2 linked regions of the Flavivirga eckloniae genome follow. Each later gene encodes a partner of the first gene's protein in a complex. Links are inferred from orthologs where the notes say so. Each region holds a gene or a part of one and is shown on either strand. Other genes may lie near its edges.

Region 1 (10,523 bases):
GCGGCAGCTTCCAGTTTCGATAATTTGCCAGCGGATTTTTTAAACCAATATTGAGATGCCTCCTCTGCTCCGTAAATACCATTGCCCATTTCTATACTGTTTAAATAGACTTCCATAATACGCTCTTTAGACCATGTTTGTTCAATTAAAAAAGTAAAATAAGCTTCCAATCCTTTACGAAACCAACTTCGTTGTGGCCACAAAAAAACATTCTTTGCTGTTTGCTGGCTTATAGTACTAGCCCCTTTTAATTTTTTACCTTTTTTATTGTTTTTATAAGCTTTTTCAATGGCCTTTATATCAAAACCATTGTGATCCAAAAAATTTTGATCTTCACTACAAATAACAGCTAATTGCAGGTTTTTAGAAATATGGTCAATCGAAACCCAATCATGTTTCCATATTTTATTTTTTGTAGTATCTGATTTTTCAAAATACCGTACCACCATAAGCGGAGTAACCGGAACCGGAACCCACTTATATAAAAAAACAAAGCCTATAGATACTATAAGGAACCATAATATGACCTTAAATATAAATTTAAAAAAACGTCTCATTAATTTAAACAACTTACTTTTTAAGACTTCTACTTAAAAACAGCAATAAACCTACTAATTATTTACCAACTAAAACAGTTACAAATCTTCTTCCAAGGGGATTTCAATAGTAAATACTGTTCCTCTACTAATAGCACTATCTATAACAAGCTCACCTTTAAGCTGTGCTGCCCTATTTCTCATATTGGAAAGCCCTATACCATCTTGTATTTGCGCCACATTAAAACCTTTACCATCATCTTCAAACAATAGCTGAAATGTCTTTTCATAAATAGTAAGATGCAAGTCAATATTTTTGGCATTAGCATGTTTTATCGTGTTGGTAAATAACTCCTGAATAATCTGATAAATTTGCACTTTAATAGTTTCTGACAAATTATCTATTTTTTCTTCGGGATGTGTCAAAAAATTAATTGAAAAATCTACAATTTGTTTTATACTCTCAACATATTCGCGAATAAGTGTAGTAAATGCATTTTTATGAAATTTACTTGGGGTTAGATCATGTGAAATACTACGAACCAGCTTGTAAGTTTCATCTACCTGAAGGATGATACCTTGCTCTTCTTCATTTAAACGTCCCTTGTTAGACATTCGTAATTTGATTCCGGCTAAATTACCTCCAATACTGTCATGCAATTCCTGAGCTATCCTTGTTCTTTCTTCTTGTTGCGCATCCAAGGAAGTTCTTGCCAGTTTTAGTTCCTGCTCATTTAAAAGAGATACTATTTTACGGTTATTTAATTCTTTTTGGTTTATGTTTAATTGGTTTTGAGTCTGTAATTTTTGATAGTACACATAAAGCAATGCCAAAATAGGTATTAAAAGAATTAAAAAACCATATAAAAATGCTTGTCTGATCGTTTTCTCTCGATTAATTTCTGCTTGCTTAACTAATTGTATTTCTTTAAGTTCGAATATCTCCTTTTCTTTCTGTAACGTTTGGTATTTGTACTCCAGATCTTTAACAACGATATTGTTCTGTTCTTTTAAAATCATATTGGAAATACCCAAATATTGCGTCATTAGGTTATATGCATTTTTATAATCACCTTTAACAGAATAAACACGCCTTAAACCATTAATAACCCTTCTTTGAAGCTCTAGTCGATTCCATTGTATCGCATTAGTATACGCAATAGTAAGTATCATTTCAGCGTCATCATACCGCTCCAATTGAATATAAATTCTCCCAAAACTCAGCACTGCTTCTGTATAAATGTCATAATGGTCATGCTCTAAACTACGCTCCATAATGCTCTCGAAAATGTCGAAAGCTTCATCATTATTTTCTTCTTCCCATGCAATGAATCCTTTATATAATTCTACTTTTAAAATTAGCTTTAGGGACTTTCCCGAATGAGCCAGAGCTTTATCTAAAAAAACAGCAGCAGTAGTAATATTGTTTTGCCTAAAATTTAAAACACCTAAACAATAATTTGCCTGAGCGATTATCTCACTTTCAGCAGATTTCAAGCATTCATGAAATAGTTCTTTCGCCTTTTTATAATTCTTTTTTTGTATATAGACTTTTCCTAAACCTATTTTCAACCATTCTACTTCGGGGTGTTTTAAAGGGTTTTTAACTATAGAAATACCTTCAATATAAGCTTTAAGCGCATTTTCATATAGCCCATTCATGTACATGCCATCACCTTGAAGCCTTTTGGCCTTAATTTGGTGCAAATTATAATTGCTTAATTTTTGTTTCGTATGGGACATAACAGAATCCATTCTTTTGGCATAAAAGACAATAGAATCTGATGTTCCTGCATGGGCATGGGTAATTCCAATATTATAAATCAAATCCAGTCTTTTATCTATATCGACCTCTCGTTTTAGTTGATGATAAATCGAATCTGGAATAGTCTTAGGCGTATAACCAAAGGCCTTAAAGTTAATCATTTCCTGGCCTATGGCTGTATTTGATGCAAAGAGAGCTATTAAGAAAATTATAATATTGTCTCTATACTTTTTATAAAGAAAAACGTTCTTTCTAAGGGGCGTGGGGCTCAACGTATATTAATTTTTAAATTTCTAGTAATATGAATATGGCTCTGGTTTTAATCAAAAACCTAAAGTAAAATTATACCTCAAAAATACATCTTCATGGGGCAATAAACCCTGCTTACTTCCGATAAAATTTTTTGTTATAATAGTTAGTTTGTATTAACTGTGAATCTGGGTTTCCAATAGTTTTTTGTTATTAAACCTCTGTTAAATCTGCCAATTCTTTGCCAACCAAACTACCAATAGCAACTCCCATACCTCCCAAACGAACACCACAAAACACATTGTTAGATACTTGTTTTACTATAGCCTTTTTCCGACTTCCTAATCCCATAATACCACTCCATCTATGATCGATTTCAAAGTCAGTTTCAGGTAAAATAACTGTTTTTAAAAGCGTTTCTAATTTGTTTTGTATTAAACTTGTTTGGTTAAACTCGGTGGTTTCTTCTCCTTCAAAATCCAGATGTCTACCTCCACCCAGCAATATTCTATCATCAATATTCCTAAAGTAGTAGTACCCTCTATTTAAGTGAAAAGTACCCTTTATATGAAGGTTTTTAATGGGTTTCGTAATCAATACCTGTGCTCGAGCCGGTTTTACATCCTCATCCAATAAATTCAGCGCAAAACCATTGGTAGCTATTAATAATTTAGACGTAGAAAACTCGAACCGATTAGTTCTTACTTTTACTTTATTAATGCTTTCTGAGAAGCTTTTAACAGTAATACCATTGAGAATTTTTATTCCTTTTTTTAGTACAAGACCCATTAAAGATTCCATCATTTTACCTGTATCAATTTGCCCTTCAAATTGATTGAAAATATATTGGTTTTTTACATTCTGAAACTTGAAGCTATTTGGAGTTATACTAAATACAGAATCTTTAAAAATAGGATAAAGTAAATGATTAATGTGTTCTATTTTTGGAAGACATTGTTCAAATAAATCGTCTTGTTTAGTGAACAGCTCATAGCCTCCAAGTTCTTCATAGTTCATGGCTTTATCGCCTAAAGTTTGACGTAATAATTGCAGACCGTCAACACGTTTTTTCACAAGTTCAAAAACCTCCTTTTCGGTATGCGAACTTAAGTCATCAAGAATTTCACTTATGCTACCAAAACAAGAAAACCCTGCGTTTTTAGTACTTGCTCCCTGAGGTAAAATACCTTTTTCCAATATCAGGATGTTGGCTATAGGAAAACGTTCTTTTAAATATAAAGCACAGCTCAAACCAACAATGCCGCTACCTACTACAGTAAAATCTATGTGAGTAAACCAGCTTTTAATTTCCCAATACGATAGCTCCATATTACAAAGTTACAGCTTTCAAATCAGGAAAGAAAACTCTTTCTGGCAAATAAGAATAAACTCATTTCATTTTTATTTAAAAAAATAAAGGCAAAAAAAACTCCGAAATTGCTTTCGGAGTTTGATATATAATTTATTCTTCTACTTCTTTTTCTATTACAAAGTCTTCCATAAACTTAGTGGTGTAATTACCAGCTAAATAGTCTGGATGATCCATAAGCTGCCTATGGAATGGAATAGTTGTTTTTATACCTTCTATTACAAACTCATCTAATGCCCGTTTCATTTTATTAATAGCTTCTTCTCTTGTTTGCGCCGTTGTAATCAACTTAGCAATCATAGAATCGTAATTTGGTGGTATGGCATATCCTGCATAAACATGAGTATCTAAACGCACACCATGCCCTCCTGGAGCGTGTAATGTAGTTATTATCCCTGGTGATGGTCGGAACCCATTAAATGGATCCTCTGCATTTATACGACATTCTATAGAATGCAATTTAGGTGTATAATTCTTTCCAGAAATAGGCACTCCTGCCGCTACTAATATTTGTTCACGTATTAAATCGAAATCTATCACCTGTTCGGTTATAGGATGCTCAACCTGAATACGTGTGTTCATTTCCATGAAATAGAAATTGCGGTGCTTATCTACAAGGAATTCTATCGTTCCTGCACCTTCATATTTAATATATTCTGCTGCTTTAACAGCTGCCTCTCCCATTTCGTTACGAAGCTTTTTCGTCATAAATGGAGATGGTGTCTCTTCTGTTAGTTTTTGGTGACGACGTTGTACTGAACAGTCTCTCTCTGATAAGTGACATGCTTTTCCTCTAGAATCTCCAACAACCTGAATTTCGATATGTCTTGGCTCTTCAATAAGCTTTTCCATGTACATGTCGTCATTACCAAATGCCGCTTTACTTTCTTGTCTGGCCGAATCCCAGGCATCTTTTAAATCTTCTGGTTTCCATACGGCACGCATTCCTTTTCCTCCGCCACCTGCAGATGCTTTTAGCATAACCGGATAACCAGTTTCTACAGCTATCTTTTCACATGCTTCAAACGATTCTATAATACCATCACTTCCTGGAACACATGGTACGCCTGCAGCTTTCATAGTAGCTTTTGCATTCGCTTTGTCTCCCATTCTATCGATCATCTCTGGCGAAGCACCAATAAATTTTATTCCATGCTCTTCACAGATTTTTGAAAATTTAGCATTTTCTGATAAAAACCCATATCCAGGATGTATAGCATCGGCATTAGTAATTTCTGCTGCTGCTATAATGTTAGACATCTTTAAATAAGATTCACTACTTGATGGTGGTCCTATACAAACCGCTTCATCTGCAAATTTAACGTGCAAACTTTCCTCGTCTGCAGTCGAATAAACAGCTACTGTTTTAACCCCCATCTCTTTACAGGTTCTAATAACACGTAGTGCTATCTCACCTCTATTGGCTATCAATATTTTTTTGAACATAACTTGTTGAATTAAAAATTACAAATTCCAATCGCCAAATTCCAAACACTGGACTTTGAGATTTGTATATTGGAATTTTTAATAGGTTATGATGGGTCTACTAAAAATAATGGTTGATCGAATTCAACTGGTGAAGAATCATCAACTAATATTTTTACTATTTTTCCTGAAACTTCAGATTCTATTTCGTTGAAAAGTTTCATTGCTTCAATGATACATAGTACATCACCTTCGGCAATGGTTTGTCCAACCTCAACAAATAATGGTTTATCTGGTGATGGTTTTCTATAAAAAGTCCCAATTATTGGGGATTTAATTGTAATATATTTTGAATCGTCTGTAGCTGCAGGTTCACTTGCTTGTGGTGTAGCCTCTGTAGCAGCAACCGGAGGAACGGCCACAGGAGTTGCTTGAGGAAGGGGAGCTGCAGGAACTTGGTGCACGATGGTTGTATCGGACTCTGATCCTGTTTTAATAGTGATTTTAATATCATCCATCTCTAATTTAACCTCACTTGCACCAGACTTGGCAACAAACTTGATTAAGTTTTGAATCTCTTTTATATCCATAATTTTGCTGATTAGTTAATGGTTAGTTTACTGAATTATACGCCCATTTTAAATAAATAGAGCCCCAATTAAATCCGCCTCCAAAAGCGGCAAATATTATATTATCTCCTTTTTTAAGTTTCGATTCGTAATCGTTTAAAAGCAGTGGTAATGTAGCAGAAGTCGTATTTCCATACTTCTCTATATTCATCATTACCTTTTCTTCTTCTAATTCTATACGTTGTGCTGTAGCGTCTATAATACGCTTGTTGGCTTGGTGTGCCGCCAACCAAGACACGTTGTCTTTATTTAAATTATTTCGTTCCAGAATTTTAACAGTAGCATCTGCCATATTAAATACCGCATTTTTAAACACAGTTCTTCCTTCCTGATAAGCATATTGTCCACCTTCGTCCATAGATTCATGTGTTAGAGGAAATGACGACCCTCCATAAGTAGCTTGTAAAAACTCTCTTCCTGTCCCGTCGCTTCTTAAGTACTCGTCTTGAAGTCCCAAGTTCTCTTCATTTGGTTCAAACAGAACAGCACCTGCTCCGTCTCCAAAAATAATACAAGTAGCTCTATCTTTATAATTTATAATTGAAGACATTTTATCGGCTCCAATTAATAAAACATTTTTGTATCTACCAGATTCAATATAACTCGCGGCTACCGACATACCGAACAGAAAACTCGAGCATGCCGCATCCATATCGAATGAAAAGGCATTAACTGCTCCAATATTGCTTGCTGTATAGGCAGCAGTTGAAGCGGCTTTCATGTCTGGAGTTGCAGTAGCAACAATAATAAGTTCTATATCTTTAGGATCAATACCTTTTTTATCAATAAGGTCTTGGGCAGCTTTAATAGCTAAATAAGAAGTACCTTTCCCTTCGTCTTTAAGAATTCTACGCTCTTTAATTCCTGTACGAGAGGTAATCCATTCATCATTTGTATCAACCATAGTCTCAAGAATTTGGTTGGTTAATACATATTCTGGCACATAAGCACCGACAGCTGTAATTGCTGCTGAAATTTTACTCATAACTTTATAGTTAATTCGACCAAAAAATCACTAAAACTGGACAAAAACATTTAAAATTTTGGTGAAAACTACTAAATTTTGGTGTAATAACACACAAATAAATTGTTTTTGTCTTTATAAAAAACAGGCTATAAAAAAAAACGCTCACAGGGGAGCGTTTAGTTATATGCATGCATAATATTTATGCTACGTTTTCTACTTCTGAGTTGTCAATTAAAACTTGACCTCTATAATATAATTTTCCTTCGTGCCAGTGAGCTCTGTGGTATAGATGAGCTTCTCCTGTAGTTGGACATGTAGCAATCTGTGGCGCAGTTGCTTTGTAATGTGTTCTTCTCTTATCTCTTCTTGTTTTTGAGATTTTTCTTTTAGGATGTGCCATTTTCTATATTTATTTATCCGTTAATAGTTTCTTTAATGTATTCCAACGAGGATCAATATCCTCCTTGTCTTCTTTTTCTTTATCTTCTTTAAGTTCTGGACTTAATTCTTCTAATTTTTCAAGTATGTCTGAATCTAAGGTTCCATCCTCAACTCCAGGGTGTACTCTTTTAGTTGGTACGGCAAGTACAATTAATTCATAAATGTATTGCTGTATGCTAATTTCGTATGTTCCGTGGGGTACTATAAGAATATCAATATCTTCGTCATTATACTCATCTCCAAATTTCACCACCAAATTAAACTCGTTCTCTATAGTTTGATTATATGGTTCGTTTGTTAAATCGCAATTAACATTTACCCATCCTGAAACCTTAAAATGTAATTCAAGTAATGTTGTTTTTTTATTTAACTCAACATCTACTTTAATGTTTACATCATTAAATTCTTCATACTCAAAATGCTCAAAGAACGCTTGTTCAATTTTGTACTCAAAAAGATGTTTCGCTTCTTTTAGCCCTACAAATGCAATTGTAAACTCTTTCAATGGCTTCATTCTGTCATCTATTTTGAGCCTGCAAATATATGAATTTTTATTTATGCAACATTACTTATAAACATTTTTTTGTTTATATCTATTTGTTTGCTTTTTTCAATGGATTTGCGGTAAGCTCTTCATAATCAATTCTGTTCTTATATATATGCATAGCAGTAAAAACGGCTTCCTTAAAAGAACTCGGATCTGCTTCCCCTTTTCCTGCTATTTCATATGCTGTTCCATGGTCTGGCGAAGTTCTTACTTTATTTAACCCAGCCGTGAAATTTACACCCTGTCCGAACGACAATGTTTTAAAAGGAATTAATCCTTGATCGTGGTACGTTGCTATTATAGCATCGAAATTTTTATAATTGCTAGACCCGAAAAAACTATCTGCCGCATAGGGCCCGAAAACTAATTTCCCGTCTTCTCTAATTTTTTTAAGTGTTGGTCTCAACACATTATCATCTTCGCTACCAATTACGCCATTATCGCCAGTATGTGGATTAATTCCCAAAACTGCAATTTTTGGTTTACCCACTTTAAAGTCCCTTTTAAGTGAGTCGTAAACCGTATTAATTTTCTTTACGATTAAATCTTCCGAAATATGCTCTACAATATCCTTTACAGGTACATGATCTGTTAATAATCCTACTCTTAACGATTCGGTTACCATAAACATTAAACTTTCGCCTTCCAGTTCTTGTGCCAAATAGTCTGTATGCCCGGGGAATTTGAAGTCTTCCGATTGAATGTTATGCTTATTTATTGGTGCAGTTACCAAAACATCTATTTCATTCTTTTTTAATGCATTTGTGGCTGACTCCAAAGATTTTATAGCATACTCGCCAATCTTAGGATCTTCTTTCCCAAATTCAATCTTAACTGGGGTATTCCAACAATTTAGCACATTAATTTTTCCTAATGCTAATTGACTTATGTTATTAATATTATGGAAATGAATAGCGGAATTGAAATGGGTTTTGAAAAAATTCATAGCTTTTGCTGATGCAAAAATTACGGGTGTGCAGAAATCTAAAATTCTTGCATCTTCGAATGTTCTTAAAACGATTTCTCCTCCAATACCATTTAAATCTCCTATGGATATTCCTAGTATTATATTTTCTGCTTTCTTCATTAAAATAACAACTTTTGTTTGTAATTTTGGTCTTGTTACCAAATAAGCTCCTTAACAACTTATTATTTATTTCTTTTAGCTCTTATTTCAACACAAAACATAACAATAACTAATGTTATGCTTGGGTTTTCTACTTAATATGAACTAAAAGATTATTCAAAATAATAACGATCGTTTCGAGTTTTGTTTGGCTTGACAAATTTAACCAAATAAACAGAGAAAAGTATGTTTACCGGAATTATTGAAGATATAGGTGTTGTTTCTAATTTAAAAGAGGAGTTGGATAATCTTCACATATCTATTAAAAGCAATATTACAGATGAATTAAAAATCGATCAAAGTGTTGCTCATAATGGTGTATGTTTAACTGTTGTAAGCATAAATGGTGACGAATATACGGTTACAGCTATAAAGGAAACGTTGGACAAAACAAGCCTTAGTACTTTAAAGGTTAACGACAAAGTAAACTTGGAGCGTGCCATGAAATTGGGAGACCGATTAGACGGACACATTGTACAGGGCCATGTAGACCAAACTGCCACTTGCATAAATGTTGAAGAAGCTAATGGTAGTTGGGTATTTACCTTTTCTTATGATTCTTCCCTTAATAACATCACCATTGAAAAAGGCTCTATAACTGTTAACGGAACAAGTTTAACGGTTGTAAATTCTAAAAAAGATACTTTTAGTGTTGCTATTATACCTTATACTTATGAGCATACAAACTTTAATACTTTTAAAGCGGGTACTACTGTAAATTTAGAATTTGATGTTTTAGGTAAGTATGTTGCCAAGCTAGTAGAACTAAACAAGTAAGTCGAAATTAATGATTATTCTTAATCATTAACTTTCTTATTCCATAAAATAAAGCGAATACCATACCTAATAGTACGCCACCATCAATTGGAAGTCCTGGTGGTGGTCCACTAGGCGGAGGCGGAGGCGTTGTTTGTGCCATGCTAACAAAACTTATTAACATGAATAAGGTTGAGGCTAATATTCTTTTATTTTGTTCAGTCATATGGGTCACAAAAATATTAAAAAAAGTGAGCTAGCAAAAAAAACATACTAATATTCATAAAAAAACACCCATAAAGTGCAATATATTATCGATGAAAAGCAATTTTTAGTTAAAAATTAAGTAAAATCTGTCAATTACCATTTTTGTTAAAAAAAGTATAAGTACACAAAAAATAATCCCATTTATTTTATGAGGCAAATATATACAATGTTAATGAAATAAGTAAATTAAAATTGAAACCTATGATTATTAATTACTTATAGTTAACGTAAAATTAAATTTATATTAAACAATCCTTAACCATAAAGACTTCTGGCTTATAAATACCATATCGTTTTATAAGGTTAGGAAACCAACTGTTAATAAATTAATTTTCTAACCTTGCCAATTTTCTTTATCTGTCTCGTTATTAGTAATAATCTGACAACTCTTTTTATTTAGAAGAAGTAGGAATCCATCTAACACTTAAATCAACATCAATCATGTT
Region 2 (10,635 bases), 1.5 Mb from region 1 along the record:
TTTTTTTTCTCTATAGTATAAAAGTGCAATGTTGTATGTTGGTCCAAGGGCATGGACGGTAGATTCAATTTCCAGTGCAATTTTTCTTGATAATAGAAATTGTTGTTTGCATTCCTCAAATTTTTCTAATTGATAGTATAAACTCGCCATATTATTATAATGGTATACCATATATGATGTATAATTGGCTTTTTGTAAAAATTCTTTAGACTTTTTGTAATTAAGTTCAGCTTTATCATAATTCTCCATCATATAAAAAGTGCTACCTATGCAATCATAGGCTTCTCCAATTATAGAATCGTTTGCTTTCTTTTTACCCCATTCTAAAGCAAAATTTTGCAGTTTTAAGGCTGCTTCATATTCATTATGAGTAGATTCGAAAAATGATTGTGTGAGTATTTCTGTAACGCTATCTTTTGAGATTGAAAAATCTTGGGATTGTACATTTTGAAACCATAAAAAGGTATGCACAACGAAAAATAACGATAGCTTTTTTTTCATTAAACGAGGGTTTTTAAATACTGGTGGGAGGTACAAAAATAGTAAAAATAATATAAAGGTAAGATTATTAGTGTTTTACAAGTAGGGTAGTTTTGCTTCTTATGCTGTAGAGCTTCTCATAAAATGACTATTATGTATATGCTAAACGTTTTTATTACCATAAGATAAATTCATCTTGTATATTTTTGAAAATAATAACTTTTATAATCAAATAGTTATATGGAAGTTGTAAGAGTCTTGTTTAAGAATATGGTAAAAAAAAGAAGCCCCAACCAGTTAAAATTGGTTGGGGCTTATATTCCAAAATAAAATTTGAGGAATTAATCTTCTGTATTATTTTCTTTTGGTTTTCTATCGTCTCTGCGATTGTCTCTATTACGATTGTCGCGTCCACGATTATCTTTACGTCTGTTATCACGACCATTGCTGTCTCTAGGCGGTCTTGCAACATAACCTTCCGGTTTTGGTAAAATAGCTTTACGAGATACTTTTTCTTTACGTGTTCTGGAATCTATTCCAAAATACTTCACATCAAAAACATCTCCCATGTTAACAACATCAGATACATTTTCTGTACGTTCCCAAGCTAGTTCGCTTACGTGCAATAATACTTCATTTCCAGGAGCATCCATATATTCTACTACGGCACCAAAATCAAGCATTTTAATAACTTTTACTTCATAAACGCTACCAACTTCTGGCTTAAACATTAATGAGTCTATTTTTGCTAAAACGGCATCGATACCTTCTTGTCCTGTTCCTAAGATTTCAACGATCCCTTCTTCAGTAACTGGGTCTTCGTTTATAACAATAGTGGTATTGGTTTCTTTTTGTAATTCTTGAATTACTTTTCCACCAGGACCAATTAGAGCTCCAATAAACTCGTTAGGAATCGTACGTGTTACCATTTTAGGAGCATGAGATTTAACATCCTCGTTTGGAGCTGCTATGGTATCTGTTAATTTTCCTAAGATATGTAAACGGCCATCACGGGCTTGTTTTAATGCATTTACAAGAATTTCGTATGATAATCCTTTTACTTTAATGTCCATTTGACATGCAGTAATACCATCTTCTGTACCGGTAACTTTAAAGTCCATATCACCTAAGTGATCTTCATCTCCTAAGATATCTGATAAAACAGCATACTTTCCGGTTTCGGCATCAGAGATTAGTCCCATTGCGATACCAGAAACTGGTTTTTTAAGTTTAACACCAGCATCCATAAGTGCCATAGTACCAGAACATACGGTTGCCATTGAGGACGAACCGTTAGATTCTAACACCTCACTTACTACACGAACGGTATATGGACAGTCTTCTGGAACCATACCTTTTAAAGCACGTTGAGCCAAATTACCATGACCTACCTCACGTCTTGATGTTCCTCTAATTGGTCTTGCTTCACCGGTTGAGAAAGGAGGGAAGTTATAGTGTAAATAGAAACGCTCTTCGCCTTCGAATGACGGCATATCTATCATGTTAGCTTCTCTAGAAGTTCCTAAAGTAACTGTAGCTAATGCTTGAGTTTCCCCACGTGTAAAAATAGCAGAACCGTGAGTTGATGGTAAATAATCTACCTCACACCAAATAGGTCTGATATCTGTGGTTTTACGTCCGTCTAAACGTAACCCTTCATTTAAGGTAAGGTCGCGAACAGCCTCTTTTTCTGCTTTTCTATAATATTTAGATACTAAATCTCCGAAATCTTCTAATTCTTCTTCGGTAAAAGTTTCTAATATTTCTTCTTTAATAGCTTCAAATGCATCGCTTCTTTCATGTTTAGAAGATCCTGCTTTTGCCACAGCATATACTTTATCGTATGCCATGTCATGAATTTTTTGAGCTAATGCTTCATCTTCTCTTTCTGGTTCGTACTCGCGAGTTTCTTTTTTACCAAAAGCTTCTGCCAATTTAACTTGAGCCTCACACTGTACTTTAATAGCTTCGTGTGCAAATTTGATAGCTTCGGTCATTTCTTCTTCCGAAATCTCATCCATTTCACCTTCTACCATCATTACTGAATCTGCTGAAGCTCCAATAACCATATCGAGATCAGATTCTCCTAATTGAGCCAGTGATGGATTGATGATGAATTCACCATTAATACGACCAACTCTTACTTCAGAAATTGGACATTCGAATGGGAAATCGGACAATTGAATAGCAGCAGAAGCGGCTAGTCCTGCCATAGCATCTGGCATAACGTCTTCGTCATGAGACATTAACTGAATCATTACTTGTGTTTCACTGTGATAATCTTTTGGGAATAACGGGCGTAAAACACGATCTACCAAACGCATGGTTAAAACCTCACCATCACTTGGTCTTGCTTCTCTTTTAAAGAAACCTCCAGGGTATCGTCCAGCTGCAGCAAATTTTTCTCTATAGTCAACCGTTAACGGTAAGAAATCTACATCCGAAGATTTATAATTGGAAACAACTGTACACAAAAGCATACATTTTCCAGATTGAACAACAACGCTACCATGTGCTTGTTTTGCTAATTTTCCGGTTTCGATAGAAATTTCCCTACCGTCACCTAGGTCTATGACCTCTTTAAAAACTTGTGGAATCATAAATTTTTTTAATTCTAATTAAACAATGGTCGTTGTGTTGTTGTAGTTGTTGTGACCAATGAAAAACTATGTGCCCTGACCTCTTGATTGCTAGAGTGTGAGACAGGATCTGCTTAATCATAAAATGCGTTAATTTAAACTCTCACGCTCGAGTTATATTGTTTTATACCACTTTTATTTATAGTGATACTAAAACAAAAAAGAGGCTGTTAAGCCTCTTTTCATTATTTTCTTAATCCTAATTCTTTTACTATTGCACGATATCTTAAGATATCTTTCTTAGTTAAGTAATCAAGTAAAGCACGACGCTTACCTACTAATTTTACTAACGAACGCTCTGTGTTAAAATCTTTACGATTATTTTTTAAGTGTTCTGTTAAGTGATTGATTCTGTAAGTGAACAATGCGATTTGTCCTTCTGCAGAACCAGTGTCTTTTGCATTTTTTCCATGCTTTTTAAAGATGGATTCTTTTTCTTTTTGATCTAAATACATGCTAATATTTTTGTAAATAATTGTTATGTAACCGAAAGTGTCTCTTTCGAGCGGCAAATATAGTAATTTAAAATGATTTGCAAGCGAATCTGTTAAAAAGAAGCGAGGTTGTATAAAACTGCTTATAAATTAAAGATGTCTGCTCAAGTAGCGAAGTACTCGAGCAGACATTATGTTTTATACAGCCCTCTAGCTTTAAGCTCTTAAGGGTTGATTTGTAATTAAATCCAGATATTTATTTACCTTATTTTTTAACTCGTTTCTTACGGTAATAAAATCTAAGAAACCATGTTCTAACAAAAACTCAGCTGTTTGGAAACCTTCTGGTAATTCTTTTCCTGTTGTGTCTCTTACAATTCGAGGCCCAGCAAATCCAATTAAAGCACCAGGCTCACTAATGTTAATATCGCCTAACATGGCAAATGATGCGGTGGTACCTCCTGTAGTAGGGTCTGTACATAAAGAAATATATGGAATTTGTTGTTCTGCCAACTGTGCAAGTTTTACAGATGTTTTAGCCAATTGCATTAAAGACAATGCGGCTTCCATCATTCTTGCTCCTCCAGATTTGGATATAACCATTAAAGGAATTTTTTTCTTTAATGCGTAATCTGCTGCACGGGCTATTTTTTCGCCTACAACACTTCCCATAGAACCACCAATAAAAGCAAAATCCATACAGGCCACTACTAAATCTTTTCCTTTAGATTTTCCTACTGCTGTACGAACGGCGTCTTTTAAATTGGTTTTGTCCTGAGCTGCTTTTAAACGCTCTGGATACTTTTTTGTGTCAACAAATTTAAGTGGATCTTTAGACTCTAAATTAGCGTCTAGTTCTTTAAATTTATTATCGTCAAATAATATTTCGAAATATTCTTTACTTCCTATGCGTACATGGTATCCGTCTTCTGGACTTACATAGAAATTTTTTTCTAATTCTTCTGCGTCTACAACTTTACCTGTGGGAGATTTGTACCAAAGACCCTTTGGGGTGTCTTTTTTCTCCTCGGTTGTTGTGGTAATTCCCTTTGTTTTTCTTTTAAACCAAGACATAGTGATTTACGATTTTAGATTAACGGTTGTTGGATTTTTTTAATCTTAAGTAAACGTTATTCGTGTTAAGGATTAATTGTCTTTTTATAATTTTATTTATAAATAAAATTATTACTGTTTGTAGCATTTATTAAAGTATCCCTAATTTTACTTAGATATGATTAACAAAAGCTTAAGCGCAAAATTAAACCTTTTTTTAATTTAGAGGTAACAGCCTAATGTTTTTTTAGTTTAATACTTATAACTATTTGAATTATAAGAACGTAAATAAAAAAGACTCTGCGTTTTACAGAGCCTTTTTTTTATATTACTGTAGTAAATTTACTTATAATTATAACGTATTTACATTGTTTAAATCTTCGAAGGCCTTTTTTAAACGTTCTATAAAAGAAACTTCACCAGAGCGTAACCATACACGTGGATCATAGAATTTCTTATTTGGTACGTCGTCACCGTCAGGGTTTCCTATCTGTGATTTTAAATACTCAGATTTTTCATCCATATAATCGCGAATACCGCTCATGAAAGCATATTGTAAATCGGTATCGATATTCATTTTTATAACACCGTAGCTGATACCTTCGCGAATTTCTTCAACAGATGAACCAGAACCACCATGGAATACAAAATCGATATGATTTTCTCCTACACCATATTTCTCAGAAATGTATTCTTGAGAATTCTTTAAGATTTTTGGAGTTAATTTTACATTTCCAGGTTTGTAAACACCATGAACATTACCAAATGCAGCTGCAATAGTAAATTGATCACTTACTTTACTTAATTCTTCGTATGCATAAGCAACTTCTTCTGGTTGTGTATATAATTTAGAATCGTCTACGTCTGTATTGTCAACACCATCTTCTTCACCTCCTGTAATACCAAGCTCAATTTCCAGTGTCATACCCATTTTGCTCATACGCTCTAAATAGGTTTTACATATTTCGATGTTTTCTTCGATAGGTTCTTCAGAAAGATCGATCATATGCGAACTAAAAAGTGATTTTCCAGTTTCTTCAAAATGTTTTTCGCTGGCATCCAATAAACCGTCTATCCAAGGTAGTAGTTTTTTAGCACAGTGATCTGTATGTAAAATTACAGGAACACCATAAGCTTCTGCCATAGTATGTACATGTTTTGCTCCTGCAATAGCCCCTGCGATAGCAGATTTTTGACCTTCGTTGCTTAAGCCTTTACCGGCATTGAATTGAGCACCTCCATTTGAGAATTGTATAATTACGGGAGCATTTAAAGCTGCAGCAGTTTCTAATACACCATTAATTGTATCTGAGCCTATTACATTAACAGCTGGTAATGCAAAGCCTTTTTCTTTTGCAAGTTTAAAAATTGCCTGTACTTCATGACCTGTAGCAACTCCTGGTTTTATATTATGTCCCATTTTTTTTAAATTTTGAGTTAGTATATAATTGTTGCCAAAAGTAATCATTTTTTGAATAAATAAATGTGATTTAATGACTTGAAAACACTAAAAAAACACTAAAACGTTATAGTTTTTATTTTTTATTACCTGTAATCGAATTACTACTTTTTTCTGCTATAGAAAACAAGCCTAGTACAAGGAAGTTGGTTATGGTAGATGTAATAAAGGTTTTTGTATGGAACTTAATACTAGGAGATTGGGTTCTTGTGACATTAAAAAGGATAGTTTATACCTATATTATAAACGGCATTGGAGAAGTTATAATCATTAAACCACCGGTTTTTGTCTCCATAAAAAGGATCATAGGTTTTAAACCCTAAATCGAAGCGGAATATAAAAAAGCTAAAGTCGTAGCGAAGACCAAAACCAGAACCAATAGCAATATCTTCTAGTGAATTGAAATCTGTAAACGTGGCGTTCTCATCTTCTACATTATCCAGCACATTCCATATATTTCCGGCATCAACAAAGATGGCTCCATTTAAGTTTTCGAATATATTAAAACGTTGTTCTACGCTTAAGGCTATTTTTAAGTTTGCTTCATTAAACTCATTAATGGTTTTGGAGCTACCAGGGCCTAAACTATACGCCGTCCAGGCACGATTGTCGTTTGGACCTCCTGCAAAGAAACTTTTAGAAAAAGGTATACTTGTAGAGTTTCCGTAAGGTATGGCAATGCCTAAAAAGCTTCTTATAGCCAGTACATTCTTTTTCCCTAAATCCCAGTGTTTTATATAATCTAATTCGGTTTTTAGATATTGCGAATAGGCAACATTAAAAATTTCATACCTATCGTTACTTTCCTTTTTTAACCCTAAGAGTTTTGAAGCATTAGCAAGTAGGTTTCCTGCCGATTCTAGTTTAAAACGGAAAATTGAAAAGTCTTCGTCAAATAGGTTAGTACGCTTGTCGTTAATAAAACTAAAGCTTGATGAGAGAATCAAGTTGTTTTCTGTTAACCTGTTCTTACGTTCGTTAATGCTATTTATTGTTGCTAATTGACTACTTGAAATCTCACTCGGGGTTTCGGGGGCTAAAGCGTATTCTAAAAACTCGTCTGTTTGACCATCAGGAATATTTAAATCACTATCCGAGTCTATATAGTTAACATCTTTTGCAACCTGATTTAAGGTGTTATAGGAATTCTGATAGATACCAAAATAATTATTTACATTAAGGTTTCTAACATATTGTGCATTGAATAAATCGAGTCTGTTACTTACTTTTTCATTGGGATACCAGTTGTAATTAAAAGTTCCGGTAAAGGTTTGTTTGTCTAGCCCTATATTAGTTTGCCCAGTAGAAGATAAACTAATACGTGTTGCAGGCGACATGTATTTAGGAATTATTCGTTCTGTGTTAAAAGGCAAAAATAACCTGGGTATGGTTAGTTTAAAGTCTATACCAATTTCGTTAATATCGAAAAACGGATCGTCAATATTATTTTTATCTTTTGAAGCACCAATAGATCCTCTTGCAGAAACCTCCAGTGTTTCTGCTCCTCTAAAAATATTTCTAATTAACAGACTTGGGTTTAACGAAAACCCAACGGTTTGGATATTACTCTGCGAGGCATCGGCACTAAACCCTAAACTGAACTTTTTTAAAGGCGTTAACCTGATTGTATCTGTTAGTGTATTGTCGGCATTTTCTATATACTCAATATTTGGATATTTAAAGGTCCGTAATTCGTTTATATGTCTATAAGTTCGAGTTCTGTCCAAATCTCTAAAAACAGATCCGGGTGTTATAAATATAGCGTCTGTTAATGCTTCTGGTTTATAGCGTATTTTATCATAGCTATAAAGCTTATAGCCTTCATAGGTTATTGAGTCCTTGAAAGGTTGTCCTCTTTTTTCAAATGCGTAATCTGTGATGATATTAACATCTTTAATTTTGAGTATTTTAAAAGGTTCTCGTTTAATAGAATCTTGCGTTCTAATGGCTCTGTCTTGAATTTGAATGCCAACATTAACCTTCTTGTTTGTACCAACGGTATCTATTTCGAAGGTGATATAATCTTGATCGAAATGATATACTCCAGAGTTGCGTAATTCGTTAGAAATTCGATCTCGTTCTTGCTCAAAATTAGCAGTTTTGTACTGCTCGTTCGATTTTATTAAGGCTTCTCTTTTTATTCTTTGGTATAAAGAATCTACAATGGGTGATTTTACTTTTTCTGTAATAGAATCGATTATAAAGGGAACTCCGGTTTTTACATGATATTTAATACTAGCGCGCTTATTTTCATTTCGCTTAATATCGTAAGTGGTTTTAACATTAAACCAACCGTGATTAATATAGTAATCTTGAAGTCGTTTTACAGTTTTTTTTGTTTTTACTTCATCTAAAATTACTGGAGGTTCTCCTGTGGTTCGCAGCCAGTTGTTAAACCCGAGGGCAGAGTTTTTTAATTGGTTTAATTGTTTTTTAGATAGTCTTTTGGTTAATCGAGCCCTACGCTTGGGATTTTTATCCAACCAGACTTCAAATAGCGAATCCCTATTATTACGTGCTAAGTTATAGATGTGCAAACGTAACGGAATACTTGCTATTTTTCTATTAGGCTTTTGGTATAGTAAATTATTTATGGTTTCTGTGTTGTCCTTTTTTTCATTTACTAAAACGTTGGCATTGGTAAGTAAGTGTTCATTATCTGCAACTCTTTTTACGCTATCACAAGATAAAAAGTACCCTATTAACAGTACAAGTATTAATATTTTTGAGAGTCGTCTTTTCAAATGATATTCAATCAATTCAAATTATAAGTTTTACAAGTTGACTTTAATTAAAAGAAATATTGTTGATTATGGGCTCAAAAGTACATTTTTTCGAGTGTTTATTTTTATTTTTTTTCAAAGGACCTATATAACATCAATTATTTATTAAAATTTTTCAATTGGAATTCTGGTTTTTGATGTTTTTTCTGAAAAAAAATATTTAAATAATTTTAGTCCAAACCACTGTATTTTTCATTTCTTTATAAAATTAAATATTACGTTAATTTAGATTACATGCTCTCTAAAAGCCATATAAAATTAATAACAAGTCTAAAGCAAAAAAAATATAGACTACAGCATGGTTTTTTTGTTGTAGAAGGTGTTAAAACAATAAAAGAACTATTGCAATCTAAATTAGCGCTTCATGCATTATATACGGTAGAGTCTTTCAATATTGATGCCAAAAGTGAAATTTTAATTTCTGAGGCAGAACTGAAACGTATAAGCTTTTTAAAAACCCCTAACAAGGCACTGGCTATTTTTAAAATTCCGGAGGAAAAACCAATTGCACAAAATGGTCTTATTATAGCTTTAGATGCCATTAGGGACCCTGGAAACTTAGGCACGATTATTAGGCTTTGTGACTGGTTTGGTGTTAAGGATTTGGTTTGTAGTAAAGAAACTGTAGATTGCTTTAATCCGAAAGTAATACAAGCCACTATGGGGTCTGTTACCAGAGTGAATATTAGTTATGTGGACTTGGAACTGTTTTTAAATGAAACAAGTTTACCAATTTACGGTGCTTTTATGGAAGGGGAAACGGTTTATAATAAGCAATTGCCGGAAAAAGGAGTCTTGGTAATGGGGAATGAAGCCAATGGTGTTTCAGAAGCCATTGAAGCTCTTATTAATGAAAAAATATCTATTCCCAGATTTGGTGATTTGCAAGCTACCGAAAGTTTAAATGTTGCTACGGCTACGGCTATTCTTTTGAGTGAGTTTAGGAGGAGTTTGTTGTAGTGTTCAGTAATCAGTAATCAGTAAGCAGTAATCAGAAATCAGTAAACAGTAATCGGTGTTTGGTAAGCAGTATGCCAGTTGTGTTTGCAGTTTTGGTGATCAGTCTTATGATAAGTGTTTGTTTAATAATCCTTGGAATTAATATATAATTTTCGAATTACAGGATTTGAATATCTAAAAAATAAATTTTTACGTGTAGGTGGGCACGAAGAATAAATATCAAATAACTACTTTACTGAACACTGAACACTGAACACTGAACACTGAACACGGTCTACTGAAAAGTAAAATTAATAAACAATCCTCTCGTTTTCATATTGGCAACATTACTAGTCCAAGGACTATTAGGATCTTTGTCTCTAACAAGTTCGTCGCTTATACCAAAAAGCCCACGAATGGAAGGGGTGAACTTAAAGTTATATAAGTATAAATCTATACCAAACCCTAGTTCATAAAACAGTGCACTTTTTTTAGATCTAAATTGTCCGCTACTATTATCTTCAGGATTATCTTGATTATTAGATAGGTTTAAAGCCGTAGAAATCCCACCAATAACAAAAGGTTTAAAATTGTTAACACGCTTGGTTGATATTTTTACCAACAAAGGAAAATGTACATAGGTAGATTTAACTTCCCTTATTAAATCTGAGTTTTTAAAGCCTGAAGGAAAATGTGTTTGACTATAATGTAATTCTCTTGTTGTAATTAATAAACCGGGCTCGAAGCGTAAATCGATAAAACTATTAACACGCAAGTTTCCAATTAAACCTACACTAAATCCTGGGCTCTTTTTTACATAAATATCACGTAAATCTTCTTTATAGTCG

What was found.
Region 2: the proteins of accB (region 1) and accD are in contact, whole or in part, in a solved structure (PDB 8UXZ), measured with the Escherichia coli proteins. The link is inferred for Flavivirga eckloniae from one-to-one orthologs.

What each region holds. Positions count from the first base shown.
Region 1 is NZ_CP025791.1:3,095,843-3,106,365, reverse strand. The notes cover bases 4,194-7,073. They hold accB (acetyl-CoA carboxylase biotin carboxyl carrier protein), read right to left. Parts: upstream 5,935-7,073; coding sequence 5,452-5,934; downstream 4,194-5,451. Other genes in these bases: C1H87_RS12780 (beta-ketoacyl-ACP synthase III), read right to left, coding at 5,957-6,958; accC (acetyl-CoA carboxylase biotin carboxylase subunit), read right to left, coding at 4,194-5,365. Also shown: mtgA (monofunctional biosynthetic peptidoglycan transglycosylase), read right to left, coding at 1-557; C1H87_RS12800 (tetratricopeptide repeat-containing sensor histidine kinase), read right to left, coding at 636-2,573; C1H87_RS12795 (NAD(P)/FAD-dependent oxidoreductase), read right to left, coding at 2,764-3,879; more of accC, read right to left, coding at 4,013-4,193; rpmF (50S ribosomal protein L32), read right to left, coding at 7,140-7,340; C1H87_RS12770 (YceD family protein), read right to left, coding at 7,350-7,895; 4-hydroxythreonine-4-phosphate dehydrogenase PdxA, read right to left, coding at 7,975-9,015; C1H87_RS12760 (riboflavin synthase), read left to right, coding at 9,241-9,831; C1H87_RS12755 (PID-CTERM protein-sorting domain-containing protein), read right to left, coding at 9,839-10,036; C1H87_RS12750 (M81 family metallopeptidase), read right to left, coding at 10,470-10,523. UniProt on the Escherichia coli protein: This protein is a component of the acetyl coenzyme A carboxylase complex; first, biotin carboxylase catalyzes the carboxylation of the carrier protein and then the transcarboxylase transfers the carboxyl group to form malonyl-CoA.
Region 2 is NZ_CP025791.1:1,640,275-1,650,909, reverse strand. Bases 2,699-5,690 are described here. They hold accD (acetyl-CoA carboxylase, carboxyltransferase subunit beta), read right to left. Parts: upstream 4,628-5,690; coding sequence 3,770-4,627; downstream 2,699-3,769. Other genes in these bases: fbaA (class II fructose-bisphosphate aldolase), read right to left, coding at 4,959-5,690; rpsO (30S ribosomal protein S15), read right to left, coding at 3,305-3,574; C1H87_RS06950 (polyribonucleotide nucleotidyltransferase), read right to left, coding at 2,699-3,080. Outside these bases: C1H87_RS06955 (tetratricopeptide repeat-containing hybrid sensor histidine kinase/response regulator), read right to left, coding at 1-501; more of C1H87_RS06950, read right to left, coding at 822-2,698; more of fbaA, read right to left, coding at 5,691-6,026; translocation and assembly module lipoprotein TamL, read right to left, coding at 6,281-8,809; C1H87_RS06925 (TrmH family RNA methyltransferase), read left to right, coding at 9,083-9,808; porT (type IX secretion/gliding motility protein PorT/SprT), read right to left, coding at 10,083-10,635.